3 regions of the Micromonospora sp. NPDC049047 genome follow, and region 2 is predicted to be linked to each of the others. Evidence: riboswitches for the same ligand, from Rfam matches in the RefSeq annotation. Region 2 holds a riboswitch; each other region holds the start of a gene.
The links. Region 2 has a riboswitch for cyclic di-AMP ahead of AB0B86_RS04400 (hypothetical protein). Riboswitches for the same ligand answer to the same signal wherever they lie in the genome.

Region 1 (4,753 bases), on a different contig from region 2:
GGGCGGGCGGGCGTACAGACGGCGCCGGCTCCGTCGGGGACGGAGCCGGCACGGGACTGTCTCTGGTCGTGGTCAGGCGGCTGTGCACTGGACGTCACGGCTGCGGCGGGTCGGGCGGGCCTGCGGCACGGCGAGCGGCGCGGCGGCCGTCGACGACGGGGCGTGCGGGTCGAGCCAGACCCGAACGGCCGGCCGACCCGGTGTGAGGCCCGGAATGCCCGCGGTGTGTTGCTCGCGGCGGGTCAGCATCGCCACGTCGACGGTGAACTCGAACAGTTGCCAGTCGACCCGTGGCTCGGCGCGGGCGCCCTGGGCCAACCGGGCGACACGCGCCGGATCGGTCACCGGACGGGCACGGCCCGCCACGTACGCCTCGTCGTCGCTCTCCTCCGGCGGGAACGAGTGCAGCGCGTAGCGGCCGTCGCGTTCGAGGTCACGGCGCTTCGGGGAGTCGATGATGAAGCAGAACAGGCCCTCGTCGGTGATGACCGGGGAGACCGGGTGGACCCGGGGCCCGCCGTCGGCGCGGACGGTGGCCAGGTAGCCGAAGCCCGGCCCGTACTGCTGGAGGAGAACGCGGATCCCGTCGGCGAGTCGGGGCTCGTCGGCGGCGAATTCGGACCAGGAAGCCATGCGAGCATTCTATCGAACAAATGTACGAGCAGCGACCTCGACGCGCTGGTCACCGGCACCGAATCCGGCCAGTTTCGGCAGCGCCGCTATGGTGGTCCGATGCTGCTCTCCGACCGCGACCTGGTCTCCGAGATCAAGGCCGGCACGCTGGGCCTGGAGCCGTTCGAGCCCACCCTGGTCCAACCCTCAAGCATCGACGTACGGCTGGACCGGCTGTTCCGGGTCTTCAACAACCACCTCTACACCCACATCGACCCGGCGATGCAGCAGGACGACCTGACGTCGGCGGTCGAGGTGCCCGACGGGGAGCCGTTCGTGCTGCACCCCGGGGAGTTCGTGCTCGCCTCGACACTTGAGGTCATCTCACTGGGCGACCAGCTCGCCGGCCGGCTGGAGGGCAAGAGTTCGCTGGGGCGGCTCGGGCTGCTCACGCACTCCACCGCAGGCTTCATCGACCCCGGCTTCTCCGGTCACGTCACGCTCGAACTCTCCAACGTGGCGAACCTGCCGATCACCCTCTGGCCGGGCATGAAGATCGGGCAGCTCTGCATCTTCCGGCTCTCCTCGCCGGCCGAGCACCCGTACGGCTCGGCGGTCTACGGATCCCGTTACCAGGGGCAGCGGGGCCCGACGCCGAGCCGCGCCTGGCAGCACTGGCGCACCTGGCCGACCCGCTGATCCCGTGACGACGAGGGCCCGCCGCGACGAATCGCGACGGGCCCTTCGGTCAGCACCCTCGATCAGCCTGGGCGGCCGTAGCTGTGGATCGGGCCGTCGTCGACCTTCTTCATCTTGATCGGTTGACCGGCCTGCGAGGCGTGCACCACCCAGCCGCCGCCGACGTACATGCCGACGTGGTGGATGTCGCTGTAGTAGAAGACCAGGTCGCCGGGGCGCAGGTCGGCCCTGCTGACGTTCTTGGTGACGCGGCTCTGCGCGGCGGCGTTGTGCGGCAGTGACACCCCGGCCTTCGCCCAGGCGGCAAGCATCAGCCCGGAGCAGTCGTACGAGTTCGGGCCCTCGGCACCCCAGACGTAGGGCTTGCCGATCTGCGCGCAGGCGAACTTGACGGCCGTGCCCGCGGCGCCGCCGGGATAGCTGCCGGGGCAGGGAGCCGGGCGCAACGGACCGCCACCACCGCTGCCGTACACCTTGAGGCGCAGCTTCTGCAGCTTGTCGATCTCCTCGTTGATCTGCTTCTTCTTCGCCGCCAGTTGCGCCTCGGTGCGGGTCAACTGGGCCACCATCTGGTCGAGTGGCGCCTTCTGCCCGGCCAACTGGTCGCGCAGGTCGGCCACCTCGCGGACGTCCTGCTGCTGGTTGTGCGCGAAGCGGTCGAGCAGTTCGAGTTGACCGACCACCTCACTCGGTGACCGGCTGCCCAGCACCGCGTTGACGGTAAGCACGTTCTCGCCCTTGTAGGCGCGCACGGCCAGGGCACTGACCTTGTCCATCGCGGCGTCGACCTGACGCTCAAGCGGGGTGATCCGGGCGGCCAGCGCCTCGGCCTGCTTGCGCTTGGCGGCGAGGTCGATCCGGGTGGCGTTGTGCTGTTCGATGATCGGCTCGAGTTTGTTCCAGTCGGCGTCGATCTGGCGCTCGATCTCGGCGACGGACGGGTCGGCGTGGGCCGCCGTGGCGCTGCCGGTCAGGACGACGGCGACGCCGGCCAGTGCGGCGAGCGCGGTGGTGAAGCGGGACCAGCGTGGACGCGGCACGATCGACGTCGGGCCGGCTGCTGCCGACCGCTCGGACGACGGCCGCGGGGCATGGAGTGCCACCGGGGTTCCGTACTCCTTCTTCCTGACCGCCTACCGGGTTAGCTGACGGGTTCGGGCGGGAAGTCGGCGCCCTACCGCAGTGGCTGCGGATTCACCCCGGGGGACATGGGTCCCCGGTTCGTTCGGAAACGACTCGGCGGTGTCGGTCCGTTACCGCCCGGGCTGGACGGAGCTGCTATCGGGCCGACGAATGACCAGAGTAGAGACGCTCGTTACCACTTCGCAACCCGTGCGGCCGTGACACTCCGTACCGATCCGAGAGGGTCACCGACCGTACGTGAAAATTTCTTTCCCTACTGATCGATGGATGGAAAGGTATTGACGCGGACTCCCGGCCGGCGCGAAGGTGACCTCACCTTCACCCGCGCAATACAGGGGGTTCAATGCATCGTCCAACCCTGCTCGCCGCGACGGTGGCCGCCGTGGTCGCCGCCGCGACCACTGTCCCGCTACCTGCCAACGCCACTGCCGCACCCGCGACCGACCGCCAGCAGCAGTACGCCGCCGCGGCCGCCGAGTACGGCGTACCGACCGACGTGCTGCTCGGCCTCTCCTACCTGGAGTCCCGCTGGGACAGCAACGCCGGCACCCCCAGCACCAGCGGCGGTTACGGCCCCATGCACCTGACCGACGCCCGACACGTGGCCGCGCTGCCAGTGGGCGGCCACCACGACACCGGCACCGAGGACCCGCGCGGCGACGACTCCCGTACCGCGCTGGCACCTGCGCCCCGGCCGGCCGAGGACCCGGCGCCACCCGCCGCCGCGTTGCAGACCGTGGACGCCGCCGCCGCGCTCACCGGCGCGACCCCCGACGCGCTGCGCACCGACGCCTACGTCAACATCCGGGGCGGTGCCGCGCTGCTGGCGTCGTACCAGCGGGAGTTGGGCGCGCCGATCGGTGCCGGCACCGACCCGGCCAGCTGGTACGGCGCGGTGGCCCGCTACGCCGGCGCGGACAGCGCCGACGCCGCGGCGGCCTTCGCCGACGAGGTCTTCACCACCATCGGCGCCGGAGAGTCCCGGGTGACCGACGACGGGCAGCGGATCGCGCTGCCGGCCCGGGCGATCCGCCCGCAACGCTCCTGGCTGGACCGACTGGGTCTGCGCCGGCTCGCCCGCCCGGACGGGCTGGAATGCCCCCGGACCATCTCCTGCGAGTGGATTCCGGCGCCCTACGCGGCGTTCGGCGACGGGGACTACGGCAACCACGACCTGTCCGACCGACCCGCCCGGCAGAAGATCGAGTACATAGTCATCCACGACACCGAGGGAAGCTGGGCCACCACCCTGCAACTCGTGCAGGACCCGACCTACGTGAGCTGGCACTACACGCTGCGCTCGGTGGACGGGCACATCGCTCAGCACGTGAAGACCAAGGACGTCGCCTGGCACGCCGGCAACTGGTACGTCAACGCCAAGTCGGTCGGGTTGGAGCACGAGGGCTTCGCGGCGCAGGGCACCTGGTACACCGAGGCGATGTACCGGACCTCGGCGAAACTGGTCCGGCACCTCGCGCTGCGGCTGGGCATCCCGCTTGACCGCCAGCACATCATCGGCCACGACAACGTGCCAGGCACCACCGCCGCGACCGTCCGTGGCATGCACTGGGACACGGGTCCGTACTGGGACTGGACCCACTACTTCGAACTGCTGCACGCACCCCGGTTGGACACCGGCACCCCGGCCACCGGACTGGTCCGGATCGATCCGGACTTCACCACCAACCAGCCCGCGTTCGTCGGCTGCGTCACCGCCGGGGTGCCGTGCGCGCCGCGCGGCTCCTCGGCGGTGGTGCTGCGCTCCGCACCGGCCGCGGACGCGCCGCTTGTGAATGACATCGCGCTGCGCCCCGACGGCACCCCGAACACGATGGAGGTGTCCGACCACGGTGCCCGTGCCTCCGCCGGCCAGACGTACGCGCTGGCCGGCCGGCAGGGTGACTGGACGGCGATCTGGTACCTGGGGCAGCGGGCCTGGTTCCACAACCCGGCGTCCACGCCCACCGCCAGCTGGACCGTCGGCCTGGTGGCCACCCCGAAGCCCGGCCGGACCACCATCCCGGTGTACGGGCGGGCCTACCCGGAGGAGGCGGCCTATCCGGCCGGCGTGCCCTACCAGACGATCTCGCCACTGCAGTACACCCTGGCCGCCGGGCAGCGGTACGCCGTCGGCGCGGTGCTGCCGGGCGAGTACTACCGGGCCAGCACCGTCGACGGCTCGTCACCCGGTGACTGGACGGTGATCCGCGGCAAGAACCGGTACGCGCAGATCCAGTTCGGCCACCGCATCATGTACGTCGACCTGGCCGACGTGCAGCTCCTGCCGTCCCCGGTGGGC
Region 2 (4,753 bases):
CTGCTCACCCACCGCCTCCACCCGGACCCGGATCGCCGAGTCGGTGGCGACGGTGCCGGCCACCACCCGGTCACCTGTCGACCGCGCGACCGGTCGCGACTCGCCAGTGATCATCGACTCGTCCAGTTCGGCGCCACCGCCGACGACCCGGCCGTCCGCCGGCACCCGACCCCCCGGCCGGACCAGCACCACGTCGTCGAGCCGCAGCACGGTCACCGGCACCACCTCGATCCGGCCGTCCGCCGCCACCCGTTCCGCCTCGTCCGGCAGCAGCGCGGCCAGCGCCGCCAGCGCCCCCCGGGCCTGCCCGATGGCCTTCATCTCCTGCCAGTGCCCGAGCAGCATGATGGTGACCAGCGCTGCCAACTCCCACCAGAAGTCCAGGTCGAAGGCACCCAGGCTGGTGGCCAGGGACGCGGTGTAGGCGACGGTGATCGCCATCGCGACGAGCAGCATCATCCCGGGCGCCCGGTCGCGCACCTCCCGGATCGCACCGACCAGGAACGGCCAACCGCCCCACCAGAACACCACCGAGCCGAGCACCGGCCCCACCCAGGAGCCAGCGCCTCCGGCCAGGCCCAGCCGATCCGACACGAGGTGACTCGTCAGCACCACCGGGACGGTGAGCACCAGGCAGACCCAGAACCGGCGGCGGAACATGGCAGGATCGTGCCCGGCGTGCTTGTCGTGTCCGGCGTGCTTTTCGTGCGGCACGGGTGCAGCGCGCTGTGGGTGCTCGGGTGGGGTCGGAGCGGACATGCTTCCAACATGCCGGCCCGACGGCCACCACGCGGGCGGTTCGGCCGCTCGACGCTCCGGCGCGCCCGGCAACCTCCCGGTGGGCTGACTAGCATCTCCCATGATCGCCCTGCGCATGCCGCCGCACATCCGGACGCCGCGACGGCGTGGTGACGCGGCCGACCGGCCGCGCACTGACCGTCAGTGATCAGGCGGTCGGCAGGCAGCGAACCGCACCGCCGTCCGGCGCGTTCGCGTCGAAACGGTGAACCGCGCGGCCCGCTGACACGTATCCCGCACCGGATCGTTGGGAGTCTCGACTTGGGTTCCGACCACGCCCGTCCCGCGCCGTCCGCCCCGCCCCGGGTGCGACGGATCCTCGTCGTGACGGTGGTGCCCCTCTTCGTCGCCACAGTGCTCGCCGCGGCACTGCTCTGGCCGCGCGGAGGAGCGACGCAGACCGACGGAGGAGCGGACGTGCCGCGCTACGCCGGCACGGTGACCCGCGTGGTGACCGAGCCGTGCCCGCCGCTGCCGTCGAGCCCCGAGGACACACCCAGGACCGGCGCCGGGCCGTGCGGCACTGTCGACGTCCGGGTGGACGACGGCCCCGCCGCCGGCCAGCAGGTGCGGACACCGGTGCCCGACGGTCCGGGCGCACCACGGGTGGACGTCGGCGACGAGGTCATCCTGGTCCAGTTGACCGACCCTACCGATCCCGCCACCAGCAACTGGAACATCGCCGAGCACCAGCGCGGCACTCCCCTCGTGTGGCTGGCGGTGGTCTTCGCTGCCGCGATCGTCGCGTTCGGCCGGTGGCGGGGGCTGGCCGCGCTCGGCGGGTTGGCGGCCAGCTTCGCCATCCTGCTCACCTTCGTACTGCCGGGCATCGGTGCCGGCAGATCACCGCTGCTGGTGGCGGTGGTCGGCGCCGCCCTGATCATGTTCGTGGTGCTCTATCTGACCCACGGCGTCACCGCGCAGACCTCGGTCGCGGTGCTCGGCACCCTGGGCAGCCTGGTACTGACCGGCGCGCTCGCCACCATCGCCACCGCGGCGACCCACCTCACCGGCTTCGGCAGTGAGGAGGCGACGACACTGTCGATGTTCCAGGGTGACGTGGACCTGCACGGCCTGCTGCTCGCCGGGATCATCATCGGTTCGCTCGGGGTGCTCGACGACGTGACGGTCACCCAGGCCGCCACCGTCACCGAGTTGGCGAACGCCAATCCCGGGCTGACCCGGATACAGCTGTACCGGGCGGCGACCCGCGTCGGCCGCGCGCACATCGCCTCCACCGTCAACACCATCGTGTTGGCGTACGCGGGCGCGTCGCTGCCCCTCCTGCTCCTGCTCACCGCCGACTCGCGGCCGATCGGGCAGATTCTCACGAGCGAGTTCCTCGCGCAGGAAATCGTCCGCAGCGCGGTCGCCACACTCGGGCTGATCGCCGCCGTGCCACTGACCACCGGGCTGGCCGCGATCGTGACCACGGCCGGACGTGTCGACGCCACGCCGCCGGGCGACGCCCCCGGGCCGCGCCCCCAACCGGACCCGGCGGAGGCACTTGCCGCCCTCAACGCGCCGCGGACGGCGCGATCCGACGAGCCGGACGAGACGCGGACCCGGCCCGCATCCACCGCCACCGACGGGTGGCCGGAGTCGAACAGGAGCACGGATACGGCATGGTGACACTCCTCAGCGTGACCAGATCGGGTCTCCCCCCTGAGAACCGCGTCACTGGTTACCAAACGCTATGGCGAAATGACACTTTTGGTCGGCATCCAGGCGTAGCTCACCGAGTCGACTCTCGGGTAACCTCGCTGCCGGTTACCGATGAAGGCGCGAAGCGGCGCCTGCGGTGCCACCGCCCAATCGCCAACCGGCGAGCCGGGGACCCAGGTGTGTGGGGTGAATCCGCGTCAGCGGTAGGGGCCACTTCCGCCCCGAACCCGTCAGCTAACCCGGTCGGCGGTCGAGGGAAGGGAACATTGTGACGGCACCCCTACGCCGCTGGTTGACACCCGTGGTGGCCGTGATCGCCGCACTGACCGTGCTCGCCGGGCCTCTCCCGGCCCACGCCGCTCCGACGACCCCCACACCATCCGGGCACGAGGAGGACGACGAGCCCAAGCTCATCACCGACCTCATCGAGCAGGTCAACCGCGACTACTCCGCCGCCAAGTCCAAGCTGGACAAATCCAAGAAGCGGCAGTTGGAGTTGGCGCTGGAGGTGGACCGGGCCAAGGCCGACCTGGACGCACTGACACCACAGGTCGGGCAGATCGCCGCCCAGTCGTACCGGACCGGTCGGATCGGCGCGCTCGCGATGCTGCTGGAGAGCGACGCCCCGGACACGTTCGTCCAGCGCGCCGCGATGCTCGACGAGATCAACATGGTGAACGAGAACAAGCTCGCCGAGGTCAACGCGGCGAAGTCCCGCGCCGAGCAGGCCAAACTGCTCCTCGACACCGAGGTCCGGGAGCAGCAGAAGCAGACCGCCGTGATGGCCAAGCGCAAGAGCGAGGCCGACAAGGCGCTCGCCCTGGTCGGCGGCAAGGGCTTCACCGGCGGCCTGGTCGACGCCACCTCGAAGGTCGCCAAGATCGGCCCGGGTCGCACCGCCGACGGTGACTGGAAGCCGCAGTCCTGCAGCGAGAAGGACCCGACCACGTCCGGTTGCGTCACGCCGCGGACGCTGCACGCGTACAAGGAAGTCAAGGCCGCCGGATTCAACCGGTTCGTCGGCTGTCACCGCAACGGTGGACCGTACGAGCACCCGAAGGGCCGCGCCTGCGACTGGTCGTTGCAGAAGAGCGGCTTCAGCCCGTGGCACAACAACGACACCCGGATGTACGGCAACAACGTGGCCGCGTTCCTCATCCGCAACGCCGACCGGCTCGGCATCTACTACGTGATCTGGAACCGGCAGATCTGGTTCCCGGCGACCGGCTGGAAGTCCTACAGCGGACCGTCGAACCACACCGACCACGTACACATGTCGATGCTCTGACCCGCGCCACCTGTTGCCGAGGGCCGCTCCGCGTACTGCGGGGCGGCCCTCGGCAGGTCAGGCGGCAGCAGCCGGGTCAGCCGACCCGGCCGGCACGCCGAGCGTCGCGAAGCCGGCCGGCACGGCGGCCACCGGGCGCACCACTCCGGCGGCGAGCCGGTACGACACGCCCACCACAGCGCAGCGCCCCCGCTCCACCTCGGCGGCCAGCACCGGCGACTGCCGGAGCAACGTCTCGACGGTCTGCGCGATGTGGATGTCGACGATGCCGTCGATGTCGTCCACGCCCTCGGCCTCGGCCCGACGCAGACTGGGCAGCACTGCATCTACCACCGCCGGCAGGTGCCCGGCCGGTTGGGTGCCGGTCGCGACGGATTCCCGCGCCGCCTGCACCGCCCCGCACGAGTCGTGGCCGAGCACGACCACCAGGGGGGTGCCCAGGACGGCCACCGCGTACTCCACGCTGCCGAGCACCTCCGGGCCGGTGGTGTGCCCGGCCGTGCGGACCACGAACAGGTCACCCAGCCCTCGGTCAAAGATGATCTCGGCGGCCAGTCGGGAGTCGGAGCAGCCGACGATCACCGCGAACGGGTGCTGCCCGTCGGCCACGGCGGCCCGGTGCCCGGCGTCCTGGTTGGGGTGGCGTGGGGCGCCGCTGACGAAGCGCACGTTTCCGGCGGTCAGCTCGGCGTACGCCCGGACCGGCTCGCTGAGTGCGGGCGCCCGGTCGGCGCTCCGCTGCGGACCCGGCTGCCCGTCGGGAGTTCCAGCACGACTCATCCCCGCACCTCGTCTTCACGCGTCTGGCCTGGTCAGGTGGCTTGTCAGCCGGGCCGGCGGCGGCGCTGGCTCGGGCTCCACCGTCACACGCACCCTAAGATGCGTCAAGGGATGCGTGATTTAGATTTCATAGGTTGACGTCGGTTCGCACCCTGGGTAATCCACCTGACGCACGGGGGGCGAGACTCCCAGGGTCAGGGCGGACGCCCGGAGAGGCGGTCA
Region 3 (4,753 bases), on a different contig from region 2:
CGCTGGGTCCTCCACGTGAGCGTTGTGCCCGAGCCCGGGCAACGTGGCGACCGGTACGCCGTACTCCTTGAGTTGTTCGTCGGTGACCATCGGGTCGTGCTCGCCGCGCGCCAGCACCACCGGCACGTCGGTGGCCGCGAGCAGCGCGGCCAGGTCGGGCTCGCCGACGGCGAACGCGGTCGGGTCCATGGCCAGACGCCAGCGACCGTCGACCTGACGAAGGCCGGCGTCCACCACCGGATGGTCCGGCGGGAGCAGACCGGTCAGCCCGGAGACGCGCAGGTAGCGACGGGCCGCCTCGGTACGGCTGGCGAACCAGCTCACCGGGCGGGCGGCCAGCTCAGCGGCATGTTCCAGCTCGGCTGGTGACCAGAGCGCCTTGATGCCCAACCCGACCACCGCGTCCACCGGCATCCCGGCGTCGCGCGCGGCCAACGCGAGGCCGACCACGCCACCCAGCGAGTGCCCGAGCACGACGAGCCGGTCGTCGGGGGCGAGTGCCTGCGCGATCCGCTGGGCGAAGCCGGCGAAGGAGTACGACGGCAGCGGCGACGCCCAGCCGTGACCGGCGAGGTCCGGTGCCAGCCACCGACCGGGCCAGTGGTGGGCCAGATGCGGCGCCCAGGGCAACCACACGTCACCGGTCGCGCCCATCCCGTGCAACAGCAGCAGGACCGGCCCTCGACCGGCGTGACCACCCGATTCATCCACCACGGCCGCAGTCTCCCACGGTTCCCGGCCCGGTACGAGAGTCGTCGACGGGGCGTACCGCGGACCGCCGTGGAAGACGCAGCGGGCGCCGGCCCCTTGTGGGGGACGGCGCCCGCTGCGGTCCAGCGTGCCCGGGTCAGGCGGAGTAGCCCCGGCTGGCGATCCAGTTGGCCAGGTCGATGGTGGTGATCCAGTACGACGGGTCGGCAGCGTTGGCCGAGTCGGCGATGCGCACCGTACGGCCGTTGTCCTTGTAACCCACGACGGCGATGTAGTGCCCGCCGCCGTAGGAGTGCCAGCCGCCGTCGGTGTCGGTGGCGTCGCCGACGACGTTCGCGACAACGCCCCGGCCGTCGGTGATGGCCTTGACGACATCGGCCTGGAGGCGGTCCATCTGCGCCGGGCTGGGCGCGCCGGCGAACATCCGGGTCCGGTACGGGGAGCCCTTCACCTCGGCGTTGAGCACCCGGGTGGTGTCCTCGGCCGAGTTGGTGCCCATCTCGGTGGTGCCCAGCTCGGCGCCGAGTTCCTCCTGGGTACGGTCGATCCCGGCGGCGCTGAGCGCGTTACGGGTGGCCGCCGGACCGCAGTTGTAGTAGGTGTTCTGCGCCTGGTACTCGTAGTCGAGCACCTTGGTCGCGGGCGGCTTCGGCGGCGTCGGCTTACGGGTGAGGTCCGGGTTGCTCGTGGCCTTGGCGGCGGGCGCGGCGGCGCTGGTGGCCGGGGCGGCGCTTGTCGGCGCTGCGGTGGCCGACGGGGAGGCGTCGCGCACCTCGCCACGGGAGGCGGCGACGTCGCTGCGCAGCTCGGCGACTGTGGTCGCGGTGCGCTGGTCGGCCGGCGCGTCGTCGGCGGTGGTGAGCAGGGTGCCGGTGGTGCCGGCGATCACGAGGGCCGCGGCGGAGGCGGCGATGATCTGGTACGGGCGCTCGGTCGCGATGCGACGGAGCTGACGCTGCAGGGTGTGCTTCACGGGGTCCTCCACGGTCGGGGGGAGAGCGGCACACCGGGGGCCGGACCGGCATCCGGGCAGGCGCCAGCGCGCGGACTGTGGTCCGCGGATGGTGAACCGCTCAGGGGACGCCCGGCGGGGCCGGGCGGTTAGGCGATGACCCGGGGGTCAGCTCACCGTCGCTTGACGAATGAGCGGGGGCACCGCTGCGCCGTGGAGGCGAGGGAACAGCCGAGGGGTGGGGAGGTGCTGCACGAGAATGGAACTCCTTCCGACACCGCCTACCGGGTTAGCTGACGGATTCGGGCGGGAAGATCGCCCTACCGCGGGCCGATGCTCGCGGATTCACCCCGGACTTACTGATGGGTCCCCGGTTCGTTCATCACGATTGAGCGGGTCGGCGCGGCGTCGCGTCTTGCGATCGATTACCGCACCGGACGGGACGACACTACTGGCCCAACCACACGGTGCCAAGCCAGGCCCACCTGCGTAAACCCGAAACTGCACGGCAATTTCTGCGCGTATTGCCGATGACGTGACTCGATGGGACAAGCGGTTACGGCGACGCCTACGGGCCACAACCGGACAGGTCGCCGAGAGTGCGGCCAGAACGCCGTGAACAATCGAGCCGAACGTGCCGGACGCCCGATTCTGGAATCCCGTGAGCGGGCTCACATAACGGATCGGGCTCAACCCACACGGGCTGGGCGCCAGCGTGCCACGACGGCGGGACGCACCGCCCCGCGGACCAGCCGGCGCGCGGGCGCCCGACTCGGCCGCAGCCGGGCCGCTGCCGCTGCGGCCTCCTCGGCAAGGCTGCGCGCCGACTCGGCGGCCAACTCCGCAGCCCGCCACAGGGCCCGCTCCGCGTCGGCGGCGGCCTGGTAGTCGGCCCGTCTCTCCTCCCGGATCGACCGACTGAGCAGCGCTTCCTGCTCGACCGGGTGCCGCCGGGGGTCCCAGCCCCGCCGGTGTCCGAACACATCGCTGAGCTGGGCCATGCTCAGGTCGCCACGCCAGTACGCCGCCATCGCCGCGCGGTGCAGGTAGCGCTCCCGGGCGGCGTACTCAGCGGGGGTGCGGGGGGTGTCCGGGGTGGGTAGCGCCCCGCAACCCGCGAAGCGGCGGGCGGCCGTGTCCGCCTCGTCGTACCGCGTCCAGGCGCGTTCCACAGCTTCCTGACTGGTCAGCCAGGCATCGCGTCGCCGCTGGGCCGTCCTGGCCGCGCCAGCGGCGGCGACGGCGACCTCCTCGGCGTACCGGCGTCTGTCGAGGAGTTCGGCCGCGGCCACCTCGCGCGCCGTCGGTGCGGCCGGGGACGGGTCGTCGGTGGGCCGGTCCCGTTCGGGCCGGGCGACAAGCACGGCCAGCACGCCCAGCGCGAGCAGGAGCAGGGCCGACCAGATCGCAGCGGCCTGCGGCACCTCGGTTACGAACTGGTAGAAGACGGCGGTCTCCATGGTCGGCACCTCGCGGAGGAAACAGAGCGATGGGGAGCCCCGCCGGCCAGCGGGCCACGGCGGGCCACGGATCGGCGGGAAGGCGGAGCTGGTGGATCGACAGGGTGCGGCGACGGGGCGCCTGCCCCGGTGGCTCAGCGCCCGGGTGGACCCCGGGGTGTCCTACCGCTGGAGGCGTCGACGAGGGACCGCCGGTCGGGCCCGGCCAGGCGCACCGGCAGCGCGGCGGTCGCGGCGGCACCCAGACCCTCGGGGAGCGTCGGCTGCGCGTCGAGCGACCAGGCCGGGAGGGCCTCCTCGGCGGCACCCGCACCCGACACGACGCGCACGCTCGATGCGGCGCTCGGGTGCGACCCGGCGGTCACGCTCGACGTGACGCCGGGGTGCGACGTTGGCGCGGCGGCCGAGGCCGGACCGGCGCCGAGCGCCAGGGCCGCGACGACGGCGAGGCTGGTCAGCACCCGGGTCGTCAAGCGCGCCACCCACCACAGCGGACAGGTGAGCGCGACCGGAAGCACGTCACCACGCTACCGTCGTGCCGACAGTGGCGCATCGACCACGGGCGTGTCGACGCGCCGCCGCACCCGTTGACCAGGTCGGACGGCGTCAGCGGGTGTCCGCGTACGTTGATCGGCTGCCGGTCTGGTCGGGCCCGTCGGCCTCGGTCCGGGTCCCCGCGCCGTCGGTCTCGGCGGCGGTGCCGCTGGTCCGCGTCGCGGCGGTGCCGCTGGTCCGCGTCGCGACGGTGCCGCTGGTCCGGGTCGCGGCGGTGCCGCTGGTCCGCGTCGCGGCGGTGCGTTGTCCGGGGATGGACGCCGATCGGGCCGGACGGCGCGGTGCGAGCCGGCGCATCATCGGGGTTTCCACGTAGCGGTGCAGCAGCGCGGCGAGGAGCAGGGTCACCAGCAGGAAACCGAGCACCACGGCCGGGCCGCGCCAACCCGCGAAGCCGGTCCCCCAGTCGCCGGTGAAGCGCAGCACGCTCGTCATCACCAGCACGTGGACCAGGTAGAAGGCGAAGGAGACCTCGCCGAGCCAGACCAGCGGCCGGGACCGCCACGGCGACCGCCGGTCCCGCACGTCCGCGTCCGCGGCGGCGGTGATGACAAGCAGGTACGCGACAGCGAGCAACGTGGTCCACAACTCCGCGGGAATCCACTGCGCGGCGGCCGCCCAGACACCCACGAAGATGACGCTGGCCCAGGTCAGCCCGGGGCCACGCCAGAGACCCCGGCGCATCAACTCGGCCGCCACCGCGCCCAACCAGAACTCCAGCGACCGGGCCGGCGGGAAGATCTGGGTGAACCACCAGCGGCTCACCTCCGGCACCAGGTGCTGGGCCGGCCAGAGCGCGAGGATCAGCAGTGGCATCGCGACGACGAGCGCCCAGAGCAGCTTCGGCCGGGCCCGGCGCAGCAGCGGCAGCACCAGCGGCAGGCAGAGGTAGAAGAAGAACTCGCAGGAGAGCGACCAGCTCACCGTGTTGATGCTGTAGAACCAGCCCGGCCGGGGGTCCCAGGCCTGCAACAACAGCAGGTTCTCCAGCGCGGCGGCCGGCAGCACCGGGTCGGCGAACCACCAGGCGACAAGCAACGTCGCCCCCCACAGCACCAGGTGGTTGGGGTAGATC

Region 1: it holds a riboswitch for cyclic di-AMP, as region 2 does, so the genes downstream of both, AB0B86_RS06730 (NlpC/P60 family protein) here and AB0B86_RS04400 (hypothetical protein) in region 2, are expected to answer to the same signal.
Region 3: it holds a riboswitch for cyclic di-AMP, as region 2 does, so the genes downstream of both, AB0B86_RS25510 (C39 family peptidase) here and AB0B86_RS04400 (hypothetical protein) in region 2, are expected to answer to the same signal.

What each region holds. Positions count from the first base shown of each region.
Region 1 covers NZ_JBEZEY010000003.1:233,430-238,182, forward strand. The annotation lists gene AB0B86_RS06720 (pyridoxamine 5'-phosphate oxidase family protein) at 73-633, opposite strand; gene dcd (dCTP deaminase) at 733-1,311, shown strand; gene AB0B86_RS06730 (NlpC/P60 family protein) at 1,374-2,414, opposite strand; cyclic di-AMP (ydaO/yuaA leader) riboswitch at 2,428-2,563, opposite strand; gene AB0B86_RS06735 (N-acetylmuramoyl-L-alanine amidase) at 2,798-4,753, shown strand, end outside.
Region 2 covers NZ_JBEZEY010000002.1:300,488-305,240, reverse strand. The annotation lists gene AB0B86_RS04410 (copper-translocating P-type ATPase) at 1-660, opposite strand, end outside; gene AB0B86_RS04405 (YibE/F family protein) at 1,060-2,430, shown strand; cyclic di-AMP (ydaO/yuaA leader) riboswitch at 2,597-2,727, shown strand; gene AB0B86_RS04400 (hypothetical protein) at 2,732-3,751, shown strand; gene AB0B86_RS04395 (carbonic anhydrase) at 3,809-4,531, opposite strand.
Region 3 covers NZ_JBEZEY010000019.1:117,315-122,067, forward strand. The annotation lists gene AB0B86_RS25505 (alpha/beta fold hydrolase) at 1-714, opposite strand, end outside; gene AB0B86_RS25510 (C39 family peptidase) at 848-1,696, opposite strand; cyclic di-AMP (ydaO/yuaA leader) riboswitch at 1,927-2,068, opposite strand; gene AB0B86_RS25515 (hypothetical protein) at 2,353-3,123, opposite strand; gene AB0B86_RS25520 (hypothetical protein) at 3,258-3,641, opposite strand; gene AB0B86_RS25525 (acyltransferase) at 3,730-4,753, opposite strand, start outside.